One region of the Mesobacillus sp. ABV4_180 genome, then DNA from elsewhere that is predicted to be linked to it. Evidence: a T-box and tRNA genes for the amino acid it is inferred to sense, from the RefSeq annotation. Region 1 holds a T-box; the other regions hold tRNA genes.
The links. The T-box of region 1 lies ahead of alaS (alanine--tRNA ligase). A T-box ahead of a tRNA ligase gene usually reads a tRNA of that ligase, here a tRNA-Ala.
Positions count from the first base shown of each region.

Region 1 (5,593 bases):
ATTGCGCCTATGAGAAGGAGTGCCGCAATTGCCGTAATGAAGACTATTTTCCTGACAATTCTCGCTTCCTTTTGCTGCTCGATCAACTTTTCAGCGATCATTTGCTTTTTTTCATTTTTAGTGCCATTTATATTTTTCTCGTCAGACATAAGTTCCCCCTCCAGTCAACACGCTAATCACCTGGATCATCTCTATTTTCACATCTCGCACCATTATACTATATTTTTTATTTATATTTGCAAATAATTACGAAAAAATACCACAAGCGACAAATAAACAGAATTTGCGACAAAGTATTCCTGCTTTGATTAAAACCAAATGAAAAGACCAGGCTTTTTGGCCTGGTCTTTTTTACGTATTATTCTTCGTCCTGCTCTGCTAGGAACGTTTCTAGCATTTCTTCGATCATGTCCCATTCTTCGTCAGTCTCGATTGGCATAAGCTCGCCATCCTGATTGTCTTCAGTTGGTACAAAAGAAGAAGCGTGGATTTCGATTTCCTCATCGTCGCTTTCGTCTGCTCCGATTGGATAATATAGAACATACGACTTTCCAAATTCTTCAGAGTCAAATGTGAAAAGTACTTCGCATAATTGTTCGTTGCCGTTTTCGTCTACTACTGTAATGTTGTTTTCTCCGTGATCCATTAAAGTCACCTCATTTAATTTTGGCTATTTAGATAGCCTTGTAGAATCATCACTGCTGCCATTTTATCAATGACTTTTTTCCTTTTTTTTCGGCTGACATCCGCCTCAAGCAAAACCCGTTCGGCAGCGACTGTTGTCAGGCGCTCGTCCCAAAGGACGACCGGAATGCCGAACCTTTCCTCCAATTCACGTGCATAGAATTGGCTGGCTTCGCCCCGGGGGCCGATTGTGCCGTTCATGTTCTTCGGCAATCCGACGACGACTTTGCCGACCTCGTGCTCTTTTATTATTTTACCTAATTCATCGAAACCAAACACATTTTCTTCTTCGTTGATTTTCAATGTTTCAAGTCCCTGAGCCGTCCATCCCAGTTCATCGCTCAGCGCTATGCCGACTGTTTTCGAGCCGACATCCAGTCCCATCGTACGCATTTATTTCCCCTCTCGGTGGTTCCTTAAATAGGATTTAACCAGTTCCTCGATAATTTCATCCCTCTCAAGCTTGCGGATGATATTGCGGGCATCCCGATGGCGGGGAATATAAGCCGGGTCGCCAGAGAGCAAATATCCGACAATCTGGTTGATCGGGTTATACCCTTTTTCCTGCAATGCCTCATATACCTGCAGCAGGACTTCATTGGCATCATGCTCAAAAGGCTCTTCGGGGAAATTAAATCTCATCGTTTTATCAAAAGAGCTCATCGAATGCACCTCACTTTTAAAAATGACAGGCAAATTTTTCTTCTAATTACCTTCATTCTACACTACTTTACCTTTATATCAAATTGATTTAACCCATTCTTCAGCAAATTGCAGCGCATTGTCGAGTTTTGATGGGTCTTTTCCGCCAGCCTGAGCCATATCAGGACGGCCGCCGCCGCCACCGCCGCAAATTGAAGCTGCTTCTTTGATCAATTTTCCAGCCTGGTAGCCTTTCTTGATCAAATCATCTGTTACAGCTGCAATCAGGTTCACTTTGCTGCCATCAGTTGATCCAAGAAGGATCACTGCTGAACCAAGCTTCTGCTTCAGATCATCAGCCATGTTTCTCAGTCCGTTCATGTCTGCAGCCTGGACACGTGCAGCAAGCAATTGAACACCATTTACTTCCTTCACCTTCGATGCAAGGCTTCCTGCTTCAATATTACCCAATTTGGCAGCAAGCGATTCATTTTCTCGCTGAAGCTGTTTCATTTCAACAAGGACTGAATCAATTCTGTTCGCTACTTCCTTTGGTGAAGTCTTAAGTTTTGCAGCTGCATCCTTCAGGATACTGATCTGATCGTTCAGTACCTTGTATGCAGCTTCACCAGTCACAGCTTCGATTCTTCGAGTTCCAGCACCAATCCCGCTCTCGGATACAATCTTGAACAACCCGATTACTGAGGTGTTAGGAACATGGCATCCGCCGCAAAGCTCAAGGCTATAGTCGCCAACTTTTACAACACGGACAATATCACCATATTTTTCGCCGAACAATGCCATAGCTCCCATTGCCTTAGCTTCAGCGATTGGTTTGAAGCTTGTATCAACCTCGATGCTCTTCCAAATCTTCTCATTGACGATTGCTTCTACTTTTTCCAGTTCCTCAGCAGTCACCTGGCCGAAGTGAGAGAAGTCAAAACGAAGTCTGTCAGGTTCTACAAGGGAGCCTGCCTGGTTGACATGTGTGCCGAGTATATCCTTTAAAGCCTGGTGCAGCAAGTGTGTTGCCGTATGGTTTTTGATTATTCTTGCACGGTTGCTATTGTCAACTTTAGCGGTTACTTCAAGACCTTTCGTTACTGTCCCTTCCTCAACAACTGCATTATGGAGGTTCTGTCCATTCGGAGCTTTCTTGACATCCTTGACCGACAGCCTGACTTCATTTGCAACAATCGTTCCTTTATCAGCAATTTGACCGCCGCTTTCTGCATAGAAAGGCGTTACATCGAGGATTATTTGAACCTCTTCACCATCGCGTGCTTCGTCAATAAGCTCGCCGTCTTTCACCAGGGCGACAATCCTGCTGTTCGTTTCGAACGTATCATAGCCGACGAACTCACTGCTTTCTTTAATGTCACCAAGGACTCCGCCCTGAACCTGCATGGAACCTACATCCTGACGTGCAGCACGAGCTCTTTCACGCTGGAGCTCCATCTCTTTTTCAAAGCCGTCATGATCAGCCTTCAATCCTTCCTCTTCAGCATACTCCTCAGTCAGTTCCACAGGGAATCCGTATGTGTCGTATAGACGGAAGACATCCTTACCCTGGATCATGCCACTGCCTTTTTCCTTTTCCTTCTTAATTAGTTCTGATAGGATTGCTAGACCTTCGTGAAGGGTTTCATGGAAGCGGTCTTCTTCATTCTTGATTACCTTCTGGATGAAGTCTGTTTTTTCTTTTACCTCAGGATAGAAGTCATGCATGATTTCTCCAACAACTGGCACCAATTCGAACATGAAAGGACGCTCGATATTCAGCTTTTTCGCATAACGGACAGCACGGCGAAGCAATCTGCGTAAAACGTATCCTCGGCCTTCGTTTGATGGAAGTGCGCCATCTCCAACTGCAAATGCTACCGTACGAATATGGTCTGCAATAACCTTGAATGCCTCATCCTTTTCTTTGGATACTCCGTATTTTTCACCTGAAATCTCTTCTGTCGCATTGATGGTCGGCATGAACAAATCCGTATCAAAGTTCGTAGGGACGTCCTGGACAACAGATGCCATACGCTCAAGTCCCATGCCTGTATCAATATTTTTCTTAGGCAGCGGAGTATATGTTCCATCCGGATTATGGTTGAATTCAGAGAATACAAGGTTCCAGACTTCAAGATAACGGTCATTTTCGCCGCCAGGGTATAATTCAGGATCTTCCGGATCATTTCCGTATTCAGGTCCTCTGTCATAGAAGATTTCTGTGTTTGGTCCGCTTGGTCCTTCACCGATATCCCAGAAGTTCCCCTCAAGGCGAATGATGCGCTCTTCAGGGACGCCGATTTTTTCTCTCCAGATGTTAAAAGCTTCGTCATCTTCAGGATGGATCGTCACGGATAATTTTTCAGGATCAAAACCGATCCACTTTTCGTCCGTAAGGAATTCCCATGCAAATTCAATCGCTTCCACTTTGAAATAGTCGCCGATTGAGAAGTTGCCAAGCATTTCAAAGAATGTATGGTGGCGAGCTGTTTTGCCCACGTTTTCGATATCATTCGTGCGGATTGACTTTTGCGCGTTCGTGATCCGTGGATTCTCCGGAACAACACGGCCGTCAAAATACTTTTTCAAAGTCGCTACGCCGCTGTTGATCCATAGCAGGGACGGGTCATCATGCGGTACAAGTGATGCGCTAGGCTCGATGGCATGGCCCTTTTCCTTAAAAAATTCAAGATACATTCTTCTGATTTCAGAACCTGTAAGTTTCTTCATCTACCCAACCTCCTAAATTCAAGAAAATATAAGCATTCAGGGAATTTAGGCAACAAAAAAAGCCCTCATCCCTGGACAGGGACGAGAGCTTGCTCGCGGTACCACCCTGATTATGGACGCGCAAAACTTGCGCCCATCTCTCAATAACGCTTTAACGCAGCTGCTACGGCAGGTTTTGGCCTGCACTCCGGAATAGCCTTCTGTTATCCTTCACCGGGAATTCTTCCAGCCCTGGAATTCCTCTCTGTACGATGGTCTATAACATACTCGTTCCTTCTACATTTTGCTAATTATTATTCTTATAGCCGAATTATATATAGCTACATGCTGTTTGTCAAACAACCTGGAAAAAAAATTAAGTCGGGTGCTCCTTTTTTCTTTCGAGGATGATATGATCTTTTGCATGGATGATCGCTGCTCGCAGCACAACCAATACCGGGACGGCGAGAATCAGTCCAAGGATACCGCCAATCTCTCCTCCGGCAAGCAGGGCAAACATGATCATCAACGGATGCATATGCAGGCTTTTTCCGACTATCAAAGGCGACAATATATTTCCTTCAAGGAATTGCAGTGAAAAAACGATTACCAGAGAAATAAGCACCATTTTTACCGACATCGTCGCAGCAATGATGACAGCAGGAATCGCACCGATGATTGGTCCAAAATATGGAATGACGTTCGTGATGCCGACAATCGCTCCGAGCAGCAGCGAATACTTGATGCCGGCTATCCAGAAGAAAAGCCAGGACAGCACACCAATGACGAGACAAACTAGCAGCTGGCCGCGGATATAGCTCCCCAGCGACTTGTCGACATCGTGCAGGAATCTGGTACCCGGCTGTCTCCACTGCCGTGGTGTCAGATACCATGCCGCTTTTTTCATCACATCAAAATCCTTAAGCATGTAAAAAGCAATGAAAGGAATGACTGCAATGGTCAGTATCGAATTGATAATATCCATCAGGAAGGTCATTGTACCTGCGAGAACTCCGTCCAGCCATTGCTCCATGCGATTAATGCCATCCTCAATCCTTTCATGAATGCCAGCCGGCCATGTGGAGGTTTGATCGATAATATTATTGACCATTTGTTTATATTGATCAGCAAAATATGGCGCATTCTCCGCAAGGTCGCGAAGCTGGTGGATAAGCGCTGGTATCCCTTTGTAAAATGCAAAGCCCATTCCTCCGAAAAATAGAATGTAGATGATGAGGATTGAAATGCCCCTATGCAGACCTCTTTGATGTAAAGCTTCCACAATCGGATGCAGCAAATATGTAATGAACGCCGCCACGGAAAAAGGAATAAAGAGCGTAACCAGCACTTCCAAAACGGGAACCCAGAGTGCCTGCAGCTTTATAAAAATATAAATGACAATAAACAAAAGGAGAAGAAACCCAAGCCGGTAATACCATTTCATCTGGATATTCATCCATTTCCAACCTCCTTTCTTTCTAGTCTTGAAAGAAAGGCAGGGGATTATACATTTGGATAAGAAAAGCGCAAGCGCCTTGGTCAGCCTCGACAAGCG
Region 1 is NZ_JBSWTJ010000001.1:1,513,371-1,518,963, reverse strand. It holds gene mltG (endolytic transglycosylase MltG) at 1-149, opposite strand, end outside; gene ACXAEA_RS07515 (DUF1292 domain-containing protein) at 359-646, opposite strand; gene ruvX (Holliday junction resolvase RuvX) at 661-1,077, opposite strand; gene ACXAEA_RS07505 (IreB family regulatory phosphoprotein) at 1,078-1,347, opposite strand; gene alaS (alanine--tRNA ligase) at 1,426-4,059, opposite strand; T-box leader at 4,134-4,347, opposite strand; gene ACXAEA_RS07495 (AI-2E family transporter) at 4,415-5,494, opposite strand.

Region 2 (5,593 bases), 1.4 Mb from region 1:
GTTCTTTACTGTCTTTTTGATATGATACCAGATCCATTCAAACACTTCATTGACCTCTGTTATTTCTCCTGTCACATTACCTGCAGAAGCCAGGTATTTCTCACCCTTGATCAATTCACCGTTGATCACTGTGACATTGCCCTGGACCTCACCCTCGATCTTGACTTTGCCGTTGCGGACCACAACGTCTCCCTTGACCACTTCACCTTCAGGAACGATGACGGTGTCATTTTCCACGACCAGGTTCGGCTGCTTGGATACGGAGAACTGGTGCTCTTCGTTCCAGGTCGTCAAGATGCTTCCTGCCATTAAAGCCAGGAACAGAGAGGCCGCTGTCAATAATGGATGGCTCCTGAACCATCGCTGGATTTCCGTCTTCTTCTTTTCTTTCGGCAACCCAGCCATTACCTTCGAGGTAAAATCATCTGGTGCCTGGATATGCGAGGTACTTTGCACAAGAGCGATTGCTTTGTTCAGCTCCCTGAAGTATTCCTGGCAATCTGTACAGCTCTGTAGATGCTCTCTTAAAATCTTTTCATGTTCTTCAGATATTTCATCATCTAAATATTCATGCATATAGTCAATAATATGTTCGGGACATTTCATTTTCTTTCACCTCACCTTATACGTTTCGCAGTTGCTGCCTTAAGGCTTCTCTTCCTCGATGGATCCTCGTCTTTACTGTGCCAAGCGGGAGATCCAGAATTTCGCTGATCTCATTCAGGCTTAGCTCCTCAATATACTTTAATACGATGACTGATCTATATTTATCGGGTAATTTTGAAATTTCTTTTTGAATCCTGTCCTGCAGTTCGATACTTTCAACCTCATCCTCTGGCAATGGGGTTTCAGAAGGGACTTGTGAATACATCGTCAAGCCTTCCGTGCCCGGTACTTCTGCATCAAGAAAATAATCTGGTTTCTTTTTGCGGATCCTGTCAATGCAAAGGTTGGTAGCAATCCTATAAAGCCAGGTTGAAAATTTCAAGCTTTGATTGAAACTGTTAATATTGATATATGCACGGATAAAGGCTTCCTGTGAAATATCCTCTGCCTCATGCCGATTGCCGAGCATACGGTAGCAAAGCTGAAATACCTTGTCCTTGTATATTTCAACAATCTCCCCATAGGCATTCTGGTCTCCTTTGATGACCTGTTTTATTCTGTGTTTTACGATCGTCTCCATTATTTTACCTCCGCGCTTTATGCGGCTAATCGATATACGAATCGATTCCGGAAAAGGTTTCATTTTTTTATAAAAACTTTATTTATATATGTATTAGACAAAACGTTCATTTCTTCTCGCAGGATTTCTTATAATGCAGCTCTGCGAAAAAAGTCTAAAAAACTCGACAAGTTAATATTAACAAATTTTTACCAGTTTGGTTTAAAAAGTTTTTTACAGGGTATAAATGGACTATATTTAGTGAAAGCGAGGAATTTTCGCAATGTGTGCAGAAGCTTTGTTGAAGGATATTGAAAATTGCCGTAAAGAAATGGTTGAACTGGCCGCAAAAACCTCGCTGTCAAATCAACGAGTGGTAGATATTAGCATAAAACTCGACCATTTATTAAATAAATATTATCACTTATCTTCAAAAAAGACAGTTCTATATTAATGATAAAAAGAGCAGTAGCCCAAAATCTGGCCGCTGCTCTTATTTTTTTACAGGTTAATAAAATTATATTCCTGTTGCTATTCTGGATTACAATAGTTTTTCACCAAATAACGATCCCATCAAAGCCACTGCTGCAACTGCTGTTCTGTTCTTTTCGTCAAGAATCGGATTTACCTCAACGAATTCCGCAGAAGTGATGATTTTTGCTTCTGCCAGCATTTCCATTGCCAGGTGGCTCTCACGGTAGCTGATTCCGCCCATCACCGGTGTCCCCACTCCTGGTGCATCTGTAGGATCCAATCCATCAAGATCAAGTGACAGGTGAACACCATCTGTCTTTTCTTTTAGATAATTAATTGTTTCTTCCATTACCGCAGCCATTCCAAGTCGATCAATTTCATGCATAGTAAAGACTTTGATGCCGAGTTCCTTAATTAACTTCTTCTCACCATCATCAAGAGCACGCGCCCCGATTATCACGATGTTTTCCGGCTTTACCTTAGGTGCGTAACCACCTAATTGCGTAAGCATTTCATGGCCAAGACCGATGCTGGCAGCCAGTGGCATGCCGTGGATATTTCCTGATGGTGACGTTTCTGCTGTGTTTAAATCCCCATGTGCGTCATACCATATGACCCCAAGGTTTTTATAATGCTTCGAAACCCCTGCCAATGTACCAATGGCAATGCTATGGTCCCCACCTAAAACTAGCGGAAATGAACCCGACTCAATGATTTTATCGACTTCATCAGCAAGCAGATTATTTTTTTCAGCAACCAGCTCCAGATTGCGGAGGTTGCTGTTAGGATCAATCTTCACCTCTGGCCTGCCGACGGCGATATCACCTAAATCCTCTATCTCATCAAATAACACTCTTAATCTTTCATTGATACCTGCATAGCGAATCGCACTCGGGCCCATGTCGACTCCCCTTCTCATCTGACCCAGGTCCATCGGCATGCCAATAATTGAAAGTTTCTTCATATAATTCTCCCCCTTGCATTCTCTCATCTCTCCCCTTATTTTAAACGCTTTCATTTCAATGACTCAACTGGACAATTTAATGAATATATATACGGTTTCGAATTGATTGAATTAATAGTCATAATAGGTGTGCGGGGGAAAATTATAAAGCCCTCTGCTTCTAAGCATAAAAAAAGCCATAAACCCTGTTGGATTTATGACTGAAATGGTATTTATGTAGTGTGATGGTGGAGCCTAGCGGGATCGAACCGCTGACCTCCTGCGTGCAAGGCAGGCGCTCTCCCAGCTGAGCTAAGGCCCCATATGGAGCGGAAGACGGGATTCGAACCCGCGACCCCAACCTTGGCAAGGTTGTATTCTACCACTGAACTACTTCCGCGTATCATTTATTATATCGATAAAACCCCTAAAAATAAAGGGTTAAGTTTATCCTTAGGGGTCCTAACATAAGTGAGCCATGAAGGACTCGAACCTTCGACCCTCTGATTAAAAGTCAGATGCTCTACCGACTGAGCTAATGGCTCATAGGATATAATCTACCCTATTCATCGTCTCTTTAGCACCTTTTAATGCAAAAAAGAAAATAAAAATGGCTGGGCTAGATGGATTCGAACCAACGCATGACGGAGTCAAAGTCCGTTGCCTTACCGCTTGGCTATAGCCCAATGAAAAAATAAAAAGGACATCAATTGCTTGTCCAATTTTGATATGTATTAAAATGGTGGAGGGGGACGGATTCGAACCGCCGAACCCTGAGGGAGCGGATTTACAGTCCGCCGCGTTTAGCCACTTCGCTACCCCTCCACATATGGTGCCGGCGAGAGGACTTGAACCCCCAACCTACTGATTACAAGTCAGTTGCTCTACCAATTGAGCTACACCGGCAAAATGTGTATTTCACTGTGTGAAAAATAATGGTGGAGGATGACGGGATCGAACCGCCGACCCTCTGCTTGTAAGGCAGATGCTCTCCCAGCTGAGCTAATCCTCCATTAGTATGTTCCTTGTTGTAAAAAAACTAAGTGACCCCTACGGGATTCGAACCCGTGTTACCGCCGTGAAAGGGCGGTGTCTTAACCGCTTGACCAAGGGGCCATATAATAATATTTTGAGAGCTTCCAAGCGGGCTCGAACCGCTGACCTCTTCCTTACCATGGAAGTGCTCTACCTGCTGAGCTATGGAAGCATTTTGCTGCCAGCTCAAATGACTTTCGTCATTTAGAGATAATGGCTCCGCAGGTAGGATTCGAACCTACGACCGCTCGGTTAACAGCCGAGTGCTCTACCACTGAGCTACTGCGGAATAATGGTAATTTAACATAACTCTTGCAGATGATTCGGTTGCCTCATCTTAGTAGTTTGTCCAAGATGAAATTGCAACATTGCCCGGCGGCGTCCTACTCTCACAGGGGGAAACCCCCAACTACCATCGGCGCTGAGAAACTTAACTTCCGTGTTCGGTATGGGAACGGGTGTGACCTTCTCGCCATCGCCACCAGACAATTTTTCAAGAACAATATTTATTATACTGTCTTTTATGCATTTTTCAAGAGAAATTTTCATTCCCTCAAAACTAGATAATGTTGTAAGAAGAATTCAAGAAGAACGAATGATCTATTTGGTTAAGTCCTCGAACGATTAGTATCAGTCAGCTCCACACGTCACCGCGCTTCCACCTCTGACCTATCAACCTGATCATCTTTCAGGGTTCTTACTAGCTTGCGCTATGGGAAATCTCATCTTGAGGGGGGCTTCATGCTTAGATGCTTTCAGCACTTATCCCGTCCGCACATAGCTACCCAGCGATGCCTTTGGCAAGACAACTGGTACACCAGCGGTGCGTCCATCCCGGTCCTCTCGTACTAAGGACAGCTCCTCTCAAATTTCCTGCGCCCACGACGGATAGGGACCGAACTGTCTCACGACGTTCTGAACCCAGCTCGCGTACCGCTTTAATGGGCGAACAGCCCAACCCTTGGGACCGACTACAGCCCCAGGATGCGATGAGCCGACATCGAGGTGCCAAACCTCCCCGTCGATGTGGACTCTTGGGGGAGATAAGCCTGTTATCCCCGGGGTAGCTTTTATCCGTTGAGCGATGGCCCTTCCATGCGGAACCACCGGATCACTAAGCCCGACTTTCGTCCCTGCTCGACTTGTAGGTCTCGCAGTCAAGCTCCCTTGTGCCTTTACACTCTGCGAATGATTTCCAACCATTCTGAGGGAACCTTTGGGCGCCTCCGTTACTCTTTAGGAGGCGACCGCCCCAGTCAAACTGCCCACCTGACACTGTCTCCCGCCCCGATCAGGGGCGCGGGTTAGAATTTCAATACAGCCAGGGTAGTATCCCACCGACGCCTCCACCGAAGCTGGCGCTCCGGTTTCTCAGGCTCCTACCTATCCTGTACAAGCTGTACCAAAATTCAATATCAGGCTACAGTAAAGCTCCACGGGGTCTTTCCGTCCTGTCGCGGGTAACCTGCATCTTCACAGGTACTATAATTTCACCGAGTCTCTCGTTGAGACAGTGCCCAGATCGTTACGCCTTTCGTGCGGGTCGGAACTTACCCGACAAGGAATTTCGCTACCTTAGGACCGTTATAGTTACGGCCGCCGTTTACTGGGGCTTCGATTCAGAGCTTCGCGTGAGCTAACCCCTCCTCTTAACCTTCCAGCACCGGGCAGGCGTCAGCCCCTATACTTCGCCTTGCGGCTTCGCAGAGACCTGTGTTTTTGCTAAACAGTCGCCTGGGCCTATTCACTGCGGCTCATCCGGGCTATTCACCCAAATGAGCACCCCTTCTCCCGAAGTTACGGGGTCATTTTGCCGAGTTCCTTAACGAGAGTTCTCTCGCTCACCTTAGGATTCTCTCCTCGCCTACCTGTGTCGGTTTGCGGTACGGGCACCATTTATCTCGCTAGAGGCTTTTCTTGGCAGTGTGGAATCAGGAACTTCGGTACTAAATTTCCCTCGCTGTCACAGCTCAGCC
Region 2 is NZ_JBSWTJ010000001.1:119,394-124,986, forward strand. It holds gene ACXAEA_RS00595 (anti-sigma factor family protein) at 1-606, opposite strand, end outside; gene sigW (RNA polymerase sigma factor SigW) at 623-1,186, opposite strand; gene ACXAEA_RS00605 (Spo0E family sporulation regulatory protein-aspartic acid phosphatase) at 1,449-1,619, shown strand; gene rocF (arginase) at 1,707-2,603, opposite strand; tRNA gene ACXAEA_RS00615 (tRNA-Ala) at 2,829-2,904, opposite strand; tRNA gene ACXAEA_RS00620 (tRNA-Gly) at 2,908-2,982, opposite strand; tRNA gene ACXAEA_RS00625 (tRNA-Lys) at 3,055-3,127, opposite strand; tRNA gene ACXAEA_RS00630 (tRNA-Gln) at 3,194-3,268, opposite strand; tRNA gene ACXAEA_RS00635 (tRNA-Tyr) at 3,323-3,407, opposite strand; tRNA gene ACXAEA_RS00640 (tRNA-Thr) at 3,413-3,488, opposite strand; tRNA gene ACXAEA_RS00645 (tRNA-Val) at 3,519-3,594, opposite strand; tRNA gene ACXAEA_RS00650 (tRNA-Glu) at 3,627-3,698, opposite strand; tRNA gene ACXAEA_RS00655 (tRNA-Thr) at 3,717-3,789, opposite strand; tRNA gene ACXAEA_RS00660 (tRNA-Asn) at 3,832-3,906, opposite strand; rRNA gene rrf (5S ribosomal RNA) at 3,988-4,103, opposite strand; rRNA gene ACXAEA_RS00670 (23S ribosomal RNA) at 4,222-5,593, opposite strand, start outside.
Region 2: it has a tRNA-Ala gene. The T-box ahead of alaS (alanine--tRNA ligase) is inferred to sense a tRNA for this amino acid. The anticodon was not compared.

Region 3 (5,593 bases), 360 kb from region 1:
GAAGGCTCGTCCTCTCAGGGTTAGTCGGGACCTAAGCCGAGGCCGAAAGGCGTAGGCGATGGACAACAGGTTGATATTCCTGTACCACCTCTTTATCGTTTGAGCGACGGGGGGACGCAGGAGGATAGGGTAAGCGCGCTGTTGGATATGCGCGTCTAAGCAGTTAGGCTGCAAGTGAGGCAAATCCCGCTTGCGTGAAGGCTGAGCTGTGACAGCGAGGGAAATTTAGTACCGAAGTTCCTGATTCCACACTGCCAAGAAAAGCCTCTAGCGAGATAAATGGTGCCCGTACCGCAAACCGACACAGGTAGGCGAGGAGAGAATCCTAAGGTGAGCGAGAGAACTCTCGTTAAGGAACTCGGCAAAATGACCCCGTAACTTCGGGAGAAGGGGTGCTCATTTGGGTGAATAGCCCGGATGAGCCGCAGTGAATAGGCCCAGGCGACTGTTTAGCAAAAACACAGGTCTCTGCGAAGCCGCAAGGCGAAGTATAGGGGCTGACGCCTGCCCGGTGCTGGAAGGTTAAGAGGAGGGGTTAGCTCACGCGAAGCTCTGAATCGAAGCCCCAGTAAACGGCGGCCGTAACTATAACGGTCCTAAGGTAGCGAAATTCCTTGTCGGGTAAGTTCCGACCCGCACGAAAGGCGTAACGATCTGGGCACTGTCTCAACGAGAGACTCGGTGAAATTATAGTACCTGTGAAGATGCAGGTTACCCGCGACAGGACGGAAAGACCCCGTGGAGCTTTACTGTAGCCTGATATTGAATTTTGGTACAGCTTGTACAGGATAGGTAGGAGCCTGAGAAACCGGAGCGCCAGCTTCGGTGGAGGCGTCGGTGGGATACTACCCTGGCTGTATTGAAATTCTAACCCGCGCCCCTGATCGGGGCGGGAGACAGTGTCAGGTGGGCAGTTTGACTGGGGCGGTCGCCTCCTAAAGAGTAACGGAGGCGCCCAAAGGTTCCCTCAGAATGGTTGGAAATCATTCGCAGAGTGTAAAGGCACAAGGGAGCTTGACTGCGAGACCTACAAGTCGAGCAGGGACGAAAGTCGGGCTTAGTGATCCGGTGGTTCCGCATGGAAGGGCCATCGCTCAACGGATAAAAGCTACCCCGGGGATAACAGGCTTATCTCCCCCAAGAGTCCACATCGACGGGGAGGTTTGGCACCTCGATGTCGGCTCATCGCATCCTGGGGCTGTAGTCGGTCCCAAGGGTTGGGCTGTTCGCCCATTAAAGCGGTACGCGAGCTGGGTTCAGAACGTCGTGAGACAGTTCGGTCCCTATCCGTCGTGGGCGCAGGAAATTTGAGAGGAGCTGTCCTTAGTACGAGAGGACCGGGATGGACGCACCGCTGGTGTACCAGTTGTCTTGCCAAAGGCATCGCTGGGTAGCTATGTGCGGACGGGATAAGTGCTGAAAGCATCTAAGCATGAAGCCCCCCTCAAGATGAGATTTCCCATAGCGCAAGCTAGTAAGAACCCTGAAAGAATGATCAGGTTGATAGGTCAGAGGTGGAAGCGCGGTGACGTGTGGAGCTGACTGATACTAATCGTTCGAGGACTTAACCAAATAGATCATTCGTTCTTCTTGAATTCTTCTTACACATTATCTAGTTTTGAGGGAATGAAAATTTCTCTTGCAAAAAGCATAAAAAGCAGTATAATAGATATTGTCTTTGAAAATTGTCTGGTGACGATGGCGAGAAGGTCACACCCGTTCCCATACCGAACACGGAAGTTAAGCTTCTCAGCGCCGATGGTAGTTGGGGGATTCCCCCTGTGAGAGTAGGACGTCGCCGGGCAGTATCAAATGGAGGATTAGCTCAGCTGGGAGAGCATCTGCCTTACAAGCAGAGGGTCGGCGGTTCGATCCCGTCATCCTCCACCATATTTTTTCACAAATGCCGGTGTAGCTCAATTGGTAGAGCAACTGACTTGTAATCAGTAGGTTGGGGGTTCAAGTCCTCTCGCCGGCACCATGCTTCTTGCTTCTCTGATCAGCAGCAGCGTAAGCATGCGAGAAATCCCGGAGGGATTTTGAGCAGAGAAACATTTTCTCGAAGCTAATCTTTGTACGAGCCATTAGCTCAGTCGGTAGAGCATCTGACTTTTAATCAGAGGGTCGAAGGTTCGAGTCCTTCATGGCTCACCATGATTTTTTCGCGCAAGCGAAAATAATCATCCTTTAATCCTGCTTCAGCGGATTAACTATAATATGCGGGTGTGGCGGAATTGGCAGACGCACCAGACTTAGGATCTGGCGCCGCAAGGCGTGGGGGTTCGACTCCCTTCACCCGCACCATTTTTTCAAACAAGTCAATAAACATACGCGGAAGTAGTTCAGTGGTAGAATACAACCTTGCCAAGGTTGGGGTCGCGGGTTCGAATCCCGTCTTCCGCTCCAAAGTTCTTAAGCCGGGGTGGCGGAACTGGCAGACGCACAGGACTTAAAATCCTGCGGTAGGTGACTACCGTACCGGTTCGATTCCGGTCCTCGGCACCAAGTTAGCTAATCAATCAAAAATATGCGCCCGTAGCTCAATTGGATAGAGCGTCTGACTACGGATCAGAAGGTTATGGGTTCGACTCCTTTCGGGCGCGCCATTATTTTTCTCTATATCGGGGAGTAGCTCAGCTTGGTAGAGCACTTGGTTTGGGACCAAGGGGTCGCAGGTTCGAATCCTGTCTTCCCGACCATGCTATTAATAATTTGGGGCCTTAGCTCAGCTGGGAGAGCGCCTGCCTTGCACGCAGGAGGTCAGCGGTTCGATCCCGCTAGGCTCCACCATTTATAACTTTAATAATGATTTGGCGGTGTAGCTCAGCTGGCTAGAGCGTACGGTTCATACCCGTAAGGTCGGGGGTTCGATCCCCTCCGCCGCTACCAATTCTAAATCTGGTTGAACCTATTCAATCTAGGCTAACATGGACCTTTAGCTCAGCTGGTTAGAGCAGACGGCTCATAACCGTCCGGTCGTAGGTTCGAGTCCTACAAGGTCCACCATTATATTGTCGTTTTTTACGGAGGTATACCCAAGTCTGGCTGAAGGGATCGGTCTTGAAAACCGACAGGCGGGTAACACCGCGCGGGGGTTCGAATCCCTCTACCTCCTCCATAATTCATTAAACATTTTATTACCGTCGCGGGGTGGAGCAGCCCGGTAGCTCGTCGGGCTCATAACCCGAAGGTCGCAGGTTCAAATCCTGCCCCCGCAATCAATGAGTTATTTTCAAGTATACTACTTGAAAATACTTTGGTCCCGTGGTGTAGCGGTTAACATGCCTGCCTGTCACGCAGGAGATCGCCGGTTCGATCCCGGTCGGGACCGCCATTTGTGGCTCAGTAGCTCAGTCGGTAGAGCAAAGGACTGAAAATCCTTGTGTCGGCGGTTCGATTCCGTCCTGAGCCACCTTTATTTATTTAAACTTAATATGCATTTTAAAATATGGCGATTGTGGCGAAGTGGTTAACGCACCTGATTGTGGTTCAGGCATTCGTGGGTTCGATTCCCATCAGTCGCCCCATTTTTTGCGGGTGTAGTTTAGTGGTAAAACCTCAGCCTTCCAAGCTGATGATGAGAGTTCGATTCTCTTCACCCGCTCCATAAGGGCCTATAGCTCAGCTGGTTAGAGCGCACGCCTGATAAGCGTGAGGTCGATGGTTCGAGTCCATTTAGGCCCATTTTTTTTATTATTCCGCAGTAGCTCAGTGGTAGAGCACTCGGCTGTTAACCGAGCGGTCGTAGGTTCGAATCCTACCTGCGGAGCCATTATGGGGAAGTACTCAAGAGGCTGAAGAGGCGCCCCTGCTAAGGGTGTAGGTCGGGTAACCGGCGCGAGGGTTCAAATCCCTCCTTCTCCGCCATAAGGCCCCTTGGTCAAGCGGTTAAGACACCGCCCTTTCACGGCGGTAACACGGGTTCGAATCCCGTAGGGGTCATACAAAAAAGCTGTCAGCAATTTTGCTGACAGCTTTTTTGTGTTCATTTTTAACTTGCAAATTTTACAATCAGCTTGTGCTTCCTTCTTTTACCTCAAACTGCATTTGATCACAACTATACAATTTCAACATCTTTTCCGCATTATCCTATCAATTCACATGCTCTTATATTTCATCTTTCATTAAATGAAAACGTTATCATTATAATAATAATTTTTTCAGCCTTTCAGACTTTCTACCTAATAAACACTACAATCCTTCTTTAAAAAACATTATTCTATTTTAACTTTCGTTCTACATAATTCGCGTAATTGGAAAATTTAACCCATTAAAGCGCTGCCATTTGCGGGGGAATGTCGAATAATGAAATTTAACATTAATTATTGTCGAAACATTAAAAAAATGTTTACAAGGAATTCACACATGCAACTAGAATACTACTGAAATAGGGAGTTTTTTAGTTTTACAAAGGCAGGTGGACTTAACTTGGTAACCAATCCAACAGAGTTTGAATTACATCTCTTTCATGAAGGCACTTTGTTCCAGAGCTTCAATTTATTCGGGGCACATGTCATTAAAAATGAAACCGAAACATATACTCGATTTTGTGTGTGGGCACCAAAAGCTTCAGAAGTGAGGCTCGCGGGAAACTTAAACGGCTGGGATGGTAAAGGATTTGAATTTTATAAGGTCAATCAGGAGGGTGTCTGGCAGCTGGTGGTCGACCGTGACCTGACTGGAGAAGTATATAAGTATGAAATCATAACTGCATCTGGCGAGCGTAAGCTCAAAGCTGATCCATATGCTTTTTATTCCGAGGTCAGGCCTAACACGGCTTCAGTTGTTTGTTCTCTTGACGGCTATCAATGGAATGACCAAAAATGGCTGCAAAAGAGGGAAAGAAAAAGCAGTCTGGGCGAGCCTATGTGCATTTACGAACTCCATGTGGGGTCATGGAAAAAACATGAGGATGGATCTTTTCTTACATATCGTGAACTCGCTGATGAGTTGATTCCTTATATTCTTTCACATGGATATACACATATTGAATTATTGCCCCTGACTGAGCATCCGCTCGATATGTCATGGGGGTATCAATCAACTGGTTATTTTTCGGTGACCAGCAGGTATGGGGCACCTCATGATTTTATGTATTTTGTGGATATGTGTCACCAGCACGGGATCGGGGTAATCCTTGACTGGATTCCAGGGCATTTTTGCAAGGATGCTCACGGCCTGTATCAATTTGATGGCAGCTATGTTTTTGAATACCAATATGAAAATGACCGGGAGAACCTGGTTTGGGGAACAGCCAACTTCGACTTGGGAAAAAAGGAGGTTCAAAGCTTCCTCATTTCAAGTGCGATGTTCTGGCTGGAAAAGTACCATATTGACGGATTCAGGGTCGATGCGGTAGCGAATATCATTTATTGGCCAAATTCGGTCCAGACTGCGAATCCTCATGGTGTGGAATTTTTGAAAAAGCTTAATAAAGCTGTGCGGGATTATGAGCCAGGTGCTTTGATGGTTGCCGAGGATTCCACTGACTGGCCGCAGGTGACAGCCCCTGTAGAGTATGGTGGGCTCGGTTTTACATACAAGTGGAATATGGGATGGATGAATGACACATTGAAGTATATGGAGGCAGGTT
Region 3 is NZ_JBSWTJ010000001.1:1,154,057-1,159,649, forward strand. It holds rRNA gene ACXAEA_RS05705 (23S ribosomal RNA) at 1-1,572, shown strand, start outside; rRNA gene rrf (5S ribosomal RNA) at 1,689-1,804, shown strand; tRNA gene ACXAEA_RS05715 (tRNA-Val) at 1,815-1,890, shown strand; tRNA gene ACXAEA_RS05720 (tRNA-Thr) at 1,906-1,981, shown strand; tRNA gene ACXAEA_RS05725 (tRNA-Lys) at 2,079-2,154, shown strand; tRNA gene ACXAEA_RS05730 (tRNA-Leu) at 2,220-2,304, shown strand; tRNA gene ACXAEA_RS05735 (tRNA-Gly) at 2,332-2,406, shown strand; tRNA gene ACXAEA_RS05740 (tRNA-Leu) at 2,417-2,505, shown strand; tRNA gene ACXAEA_RS05745 (tRNA-Arg) at 2,530-2,606, shown strand; tRNA gene ACXAEA_RS05750 (tRNA-Pro) at 2,623-2,699, shown strand; tRNA gene ACXAEA_RS05755 (tRNA-Ala) at 2,715-2,790, shown strand; tRNA gene ACXAEA_RS05760 (tRNA-Met) at 2,813-2,889, shown strand; tRNA gene ACXAEA_RS05765 (tRNA-Ile) at 2,930-3,006, shown strand; tRNA gene ACXAEA_RS05770 (tRNA-Ser) at 3,026-3,118, shown strand; tRNA gene ACXAEA_RS05775 (tRNA-Met) at 3,145-3,218, shown strand; tRNA gene ACXAEA_RS05780 (tRNA-Asp) at 3,259-3,334, shown strand; tRNA gene ACXAEA_RS05785 (tRNA-Phe) at 3,340-3,412, shown strand; tRNA gene ACXAEA_RS05790 (tRNA-His) at 3,452-3,527, shown strand; tRNA gene ACXAEA_RS05795 (tRNA-Gly) at 3,534-3,607, shown strand; tRNA gene ACXAEA_RS05800 (tRNA-Ile) at 3,611-3,684, shown strand; tRNA gene ACXAEA_RS05805 (tRNA-Asn) at 3,698-3,772, shown strand; tRNA gene ACXAEA_RS05810 (tRNA-Ser) at 3,777-3,867, shown strand; tRNA gene ACXAEA_RS05815 (tRNA-Glu) at 3,871-3,942, shown strand; gene glgB (1,4-alpha-glucan branching protein GlgB) at 4,429-5,593, shown strand, end outside.
Region 3: it has a tRNA-Ala gene. The T-box ahead of alaS (alanine--tRNA ligase) is inferred to sense a tRNA for this amino acid. The anticodon was not compared.